3 regions of the Bacillus sp. DU-106 genome follow, and region 1 is predicted to be linked to each of the others. Evidence: riboswitches for the same ligand, from Rfam matches in the RefSeq annotation. Region 1 holds a riboswitch; each other region holds the start of a gene.
The links. Region 1 has a riboswitch for lysine ahead of C3Y97_RS04480 (amino acid permease). Riboswitches for the same ligand answer to the same signal wherever they lie in the genome.
Positions count from the first base shown of each region.

Region 2: it holds a riboswitch for lysine, as region 1 does, so the genes downstream of both, C3Y97_RS14915 (amino acid permease) here and C3Y97_RS04480 (amino acid permease) in region 1, are expected to answer to the same signal.
Region 3: it holds a riboswitch for lysine, as region 1 does, so the genes downstream of both, lysA (diaminopimelate decarboxylase) here and C3Y97_RS04480 (amino acid permease) in region 1, are expected to answer to the same signal.

Region 1 is NZ_CP026607.1:851,667-853,945, forward strand. Features, by position in the region: gene C3Y97_RS04480 (amino acid permease) at 1-1,201, opposite strand, end outside; lysine riboswitch at 1,349-1,530, opposite strand; gene racE (glutamate racemase) at 1,732-2,279, shown strand, end outside.
Region 2 is NZ_CP026607.1:2,909,070-2,911,348, reverse strand. Features, by position in the region: gene C3Y97_RS14915 (amino acid permease) at 1-1,039, opposite strand, end outside; lysine riboswitch at 1,152-1,345, opposite strand; gene C3Y97_RS14910 (GNAT family N-acetyltransferase) at 1,730-2,179, shown strand; gene C3Y97_RS14905 (sulfite exporter TauE/SafE family protein) at 2,216-2,279, opposite strand, start outside.
Region 3 is NZ_CP026607.1:1,362,973-1,365,251, forward strand. Features, by position in the region: gene C3Y97_RS07070 (DUF3888 domain-containing protein) at 165-560, shown strand; lysine riboswitch at 650-831, shown strand; gene lysA (diaminopimelate decarboxylase) at 1,012-2,279, shown strand, end outside.

The DNA.
Region 1 (2,279 bases):
CGACTAGTTTTAACTGGAAGATTGGTGAAACGAGATATGGAATGAGGTAGGCCAGTGTCGATACGGTAATAACGAATGTATAAGCTTCCGCAATTGTTCCTGATAATGTTGAGAATAAGAACACTTGCGACATAATGTTTGTTAATCGTAATGAATAAATTGGACTTCCTTTTTTGTTTGTTTTTGCGAAGAAGGAAGGGAAGAAACCTTCTTTTGCTGCTTGATATGGTACTTCTGAGCTTAATAAAATCCAGCCTAAAATCGAACCGAACAGGGAAGTAAGAGCAAGTAATGCCATCAGTTTCCCGCCACCGTGACCCATTGCAGCATTTAATGCATCTGCTAACGGACGTTCAGAAGCTTGTAATGTATCAACGTGAAGTACACCCATTGTTAAAATTGTAATTCCTAAGTAAATCGCAACTGTAATAAGTAATCCCGCAACTGTTGCGCGTTTTACCGTTTTTGGAGAAACAGCACGGTTTGATAAAAGAACGGCTGATTCAATTCCGATAAATGCCCAAAGCGTTGTAAGAGCAGCTAAATTTACTTGTGAAAGAAGGCCGTGTGATACACCTGATTTATCGATCATCGGTGTGTACCATTGTCCAAATTTAGAAGCTTCGAATGCAAATAAAGTAACGACGATGAATAAAAGGAATCCAGTTACTTTCGTTGTTGTTGCTAAGAAGTTTAGTTTTCCAGCTCCGCTTACACCGTTTGTTAATATAATATGAGTTCCCCAAAGTAAGATGGAACAAATCGTAAATGTAATTAGTTTTCCGACTTCTACGTTAAACGAGCCGATTGAAAATAGTAGTCGCGTATCTTTCATAATTGGGAAGAAGAGTGATAAATATCCCGCAAATGATGTAATGATGGCAACGTTACTTGCCCAGTTTGCAACCCAATATCCCCATACCATACTGAAGCCAGCCATTTTTTTCTTTTTTGGTGTTGAGAATAAAGCATATGCATGACTTTGTGGCCCTGTCGTTAAATCAGGACGACGAATTGCTAAATTACCGAAAACAAGAGCTAGCATTAAAACACCAAACCCTGTAGTTAACCAAGCTAAAGTGACACCGAGTGGGCTTGCCGTTTGTGCCAACGTACTTGGCACCATGAAAATACCAGCGCCAACCATGTTACCGACAACGAAAGCTGTTAGTACCCAAAAGCCCCATTTTTTTTGTTGCATAGAAAATACCTCCAAAGTTAGTATAACCAAGTCAAGCGAGGAGATATGTATGTCTTCCTGAGTCAGGAAGAGAAGTCCCAAACAAAACAAAAAAAGCACGTAATTTGCCGCTACATGCTTTCTATCTTATAAGAAACCCACGACATACCTCTCGATAGCTCTCCACAAACGAAACGTTTGTGACAGTTCTGCACTTATTAAATGCAGACCCAGCAAGCGTGCATGGTGGACACGACTTACTTCGGCAACCATTCCTTTCTCATTCCTTCATCAATGCCACTACATCTCCTGAAATGATACTCTTAATGATTGCAACCTCTACCTCACCGAGATACGAATGAGGATTTAAATATTAAATTAACGTCTTTAAGAGTAACAAATGTATTTTTATACGTCAATGGATATATTAATAATCAGATTATAGAGAAGAGTTTGTGATTAAAAGTAAGAGGGATTGTTATGTGATATTTGAATTTTCGTAATATAATACATGTTATTAGCGCTAGATGATTGAAAAGGGGATGAAGTAAATGTCTGTATGTCATAAACATTCAGTAATAGGTGTGCTAGATTCGGGAGTTGGGGGATTAACAGTTGCGAGCGAAATTATAAGACAATTGCCTAAAGAAAGCATTTATTATATTGGTGATAATAAGCGTTGCCCGTATGGGCCAAGAAGTGTAGAGGAGGTGCAATCTTTCGTATTTGAAATGGTTGAGTTCCTCAAACAGTTTCCATTAAAAGCGCTAGTCGTAGCATGTAATACTGCTGCAGCTGCTGCATTGAATGCGCTGCAGGAAGAACTTTCCATTCCAGTTATTGGCGTTATACATCCAGGAGCAAGAGCGGCAATTAAAGTGACAAAGAAAGGGGAAATCGGGGTAATTGGAACTGTAGGTACGATAAAATCTAATATGTATGAAAAAGCATTACACGAGCTGGATACATATTTGGAAGTGCATAGTCATGCGTGTCCGACTTTAGCTACAGTTGTAGAAAATCGATTAGAAGATATAGCATATGTCACGCAACAAGTGAAACAAGCTTTACTTCCATTAACGAAAGAAGATATAGATAC
Region 2 (2,279 bases), 2.1 Mb from region 1:
CGCGGCTATCTAATTTACCAAGAAACTTTGGTGCTTTTCCTTGGCGAGCTAAATCCCAAAGCATACGAGTTGATGCATACATACCAGAGTTACCAGCAGATAGTACTGCCGTTAAAATAACAGCGTTCATAACAGAAGCAGCAAAGGCAACGCCCGCTTTTTCAAAAATAAGTGTAAACGGACTTACTGTAACATCACTTGCAGCAAGACTTTCAGTTGTATAAGGAATTAATAAACCGATAACGAGAATCGCAAGGATATAGAATAAAAGAATACGCCAAAAGATTGAACGAATTGCTTTTGGGATATTACGTTCTGGATCAGATGTTTCACCAGCAGCTACTCCTAATAGTTCAGTACCTTGGAATGAGAAACCAGCTGCCATAAACACACCGATAATTGCCATGATACCGCCGTTAAATGGTGCATCTGCAACAGTGAAGTTTTTAAATCCAACCGTTTCACCGCCCATAATTCCAAAAATCATCATGAAACCAACAATTAAAAAGATAATAATCGTAACTACTTTAATAAGTGCGAACCAATATTCAGATTCACCAAACCCTTTAACAGATAAATAGTTTAAAAGGAAAATAATAGCTAAACATAATCCGCTCCAAATAAGAGAAGGGGTATCTGGGAACCAAAATTTCATAATTAATGTTACGGCTGCAAGTTCAGCAGCAATCGTAATTGCCCAGTTATACCAATAGTTCCATCCAAGTGCAAAGCCAAGTGATGGATCAACAAATTTTGTTGCATACGTACTAAAAGATCCAGTAACAGGCATGTAAGCTGCAAGTTCAGCTAAGCTTGTCATTAAAAAATAAACCATAATTCCAATTGCGGCGTATGCAATTAATGCGCCACCAGGTCCAGCTGTATGGATGACACCACCGCTGGCAAGAAATAGTCCGGTACCAATTGTACCACCGAGAGAAATCATCGTAAGGTGACGAGATTTTAATCCGCGTTTTAATTCACCTTGTCCTTGTGTAGTTTGCGTTTTAGAGGTAGATTGATTTGTTGCGCTATTCATGTTCAACACTCCTTTTCTTGTAGGTTAGGAAGGAGCGGGGGAGAAAAATACAAAAAACCGCCAAAGGAATTTGGCGGAACGTTTCACAAATAACCACCCCATCATACCCTTCCGTTAAGATAGCACCCCACGTTTACACGGTAATTTTGTAAACGTGACAGTTCTGTTCCTTTCGGAGACAGCCCCAGCTCATATTTCCAGAGAAGAAATATAAACTTCGGCAACTTTTCCTTTCAAACGGAGTCAGCTGACATTCTCTGTGTCTCGTCCGTTTTACTATTAAAAGTCGCAACCTCTACCTCATCGGATTGATGAGGATTTATATATTGCTAAGATTTTTAATATATGGCAATTGTAATGACTTTCTGAATATATTGCAAGATATTTTGTTAGGAAAAGTCAAAAAATATCGGTTATTGTATAGGAAACGCTTGCAAAACTCCACCCGAACCTACTATTATGTAGCAATAAGCAAAGAAAAAATTGTTATACAAATGTTTCGCAAAAAATATTGAAAAACCCTCTAAATTAAAAGAAAATTCAGAAAAATATAATTCGACATAACTATCAAAAGAGGATTATTCCTTAAATTCGTTTCAAAGAATAAGTATAAATTTAACAAATAGAATGAATATTCTTTTTATTTTTAGTAAAATTGAGGTATTGTTTAATTGAAAAGGGGAAATCAAAATGAAATTAGAAACAGAAAGGCTCTATATAGTGCCGTGTACAGAAGAGAGGATTCAAGTCGCTAACGAGCAAGGATACAATAGCGGCCCGCATATTGTAGGGCATGTAAAGAATGTAAAAAAAGATGCAACTTTATTACCATGGGGGGCGTGGTATGTTCTTCGAAAAGAAGATGATAGCGTTTTAGGTGATATTGGGTTTAAAGGGAAACCAAACGAGAATCAAACAGTAGAAATTGGCTATGGATTCATTGAGAAATATTGGAATCAGGGCTATGCAACAGAAGCTGTAAAAGAACTAATCGATTGGGCTTTCAAAACAGGTGAGGTAGAAACAATAATTGCAGAGACACTTCTAGATAATTATAGTTCGATGCGTGTTTTAGAAAAGTTACATATGAAGAGAGTAAATGCTACAGAAATGATGATTAATTGGAAAATAGAAAAATAAAAAATACCGCTCTAAATTGAGCGGTATTTTTTATAGTTATGGTAGCATTTGCTTCTGATCATTCGGATACTCAGCCGTTGACGTATTAGGACGATTGGAA
Region 3 (2,279 bases), 510 kb from region 1:
ATGATTATTATACTATGAGTATCATTATACGAAAATAAAAGAAGGTTGTGGGCTTTTTTATAATAATCGAGTAGAAAAAGAGTGGTGGGAGACAATAAAACAGAATTTCTATGTATGATAATTATCGTACGCAGAAAGAATCGCGTGATAATACGGAGGTTATAATGCGAAAATTATTATATTTTATAGCATGCAGTAGTGTTATACTTTTTACTTCACCGAGTGTGTCGGTAGCCCAATATGATGCACCTCTTATGGAAGATGCACTTTATTCTGTTTTATTTCCAAAAATAAATAAAGCAATTGAAAAACAATATGGAAGTTTGAAACCTTATCAATGTCCTAAAATTATTAGTTTAAAAAAAGTGTATAGCGGTACATATTTATTTCAAGCAAGTATTGAAGTGACAAAGTATGAACGTGTTGCTGGGAAAATTGCTCCACCATTTGAGAAGGTAACGATTACATTTAATAACGAAGAAGGCGAATGGGAAGTGACAAAGATTTCAGTAAAGCGCTTACCAAATGATACGAAACTAAACTGTAAAAAAACAATATAAAAAATTGTTTGACAAATAAAATGGTCCTTTGGTATTGTTAATAGCAACAATTAGATGTTTGAAAATTAAATAGACTTACCTCATCTACTCTCAAAGGTAGAGGCCGCGATAGGAAAGAGTAAGCTATGGGAGATTTAATGGAATCTGTGATCATAGGTTGAAAGGGACTATTGCCGAAATATAAGAATAACCATCTTATTCATATATTGGGACTGCATTGAATAAATGTAGTACTGTCATAAGATTTATTTTATGGAGAGCTATTTGGAGATGTTGATGCGGTTTCTTATTTTGAGGAGATAACAACTCGTTTATTTTTTCAATATATATTTTTCCTAATAAGAAACGCGTGTGAACATTGTTCCGCGCGTTTTTTGTCTATCTAAAAGCGTGCTGCAATGAATAGAAGATTGGGGTTATGAGTTTTAGAGGAAATAAGGGAGGAATTTAAATGTATTTACACGGCACAAGCCGAATTAATGGGCAAGGACACTTAGAAATTGGAGGGTGCGATACGACGCAGCTAGCAAAGCAATACGGAACACCACTTTATGTATACGATGAAGAGTCTATTCGAGGAAAATGCCGAGCATTTCATCGTGCTTTTAAAGAAAGTGGTTTCTCTTATCAAGTAGCATATGCAAGCAAGGCGTTCTTGTGCATGGAGATGTGCCGAGTAGCTCGTGAAGAGAATATGTCATTAGACGTTGTTTCTGGGGGAGAATTATATACTGCGCTCCAAGCAGGATTTCCGGCATCACGTATTCATTTTCATGGAAATAATAAAACAGAAGAAGAAATAGTGATGGCTCTTCAGGCGAATATCGGTTGTTTTGTCGTAGATAATTTCTTTGAATTAGAAGTTTTACACGATTTAGCGATGCAACATGGGAAATTTGTGAACATATTAATTCGTGTAACGCCTGGAGTAGAGGCGCACACACATGAATATATTACAACAGGTCAGGATGATTCGAAATTTGGATTTGGTGTTTCAAATGGTCAAGCAATGCAGGCAATTGGATTGGCTTTACAAAAATCCAATTATAATGTGCTAGGGATCCATTCACATATTGGGTCGCAAATATTTGAAACAGCTGGTTTTGTTCGAGCAATTGAAGTTCTTCGCCAATTTTTAGAAGAAGTGAGAGAGCAAACAAACTATGTAGTAAAAGTGTTAAATGTAGGCGGGGGATTTGGAATACGTTACACAGAGTCAGATACACCATTAACTCTTGAGACATATGTGCGAGCTGTAACAAGTGCAGTGAGAGAACAATTTACTGTATGTGAATATCCATTGCCAGAAATATGGATTGAGCCAGGCCGTAGCATTGTAGGTGATGCTGGGACAACAATTTATACAGTTGGATCTGTGAAAGATATTCCTGGTATTCGGAAATATGTATCAGTCGATGGTGGAATGACAGATAATTTAAGACCTGCTTTATATAATGCGCGTTATGAAGCGATGTTAGCGAATCGAGCGAATGATGAGAATGAGGAACTCGTTTCGATTGCCGGGAAATGCTGTGAGAGTGGAGACATGTTGATTTGGGATATTCATTTACCGAAAGTCGCTGCTTCTGATTTACTAGCAGTTTCCTGTACAGGAGCATACGGGTACTCGATGGCGAATAATTACAATCGGATTCGAAGACCAGCCGTTGTCTTTGCAAAAGGCGGAACATCGCAAGTAGTTGTGGAACGCGAAACATA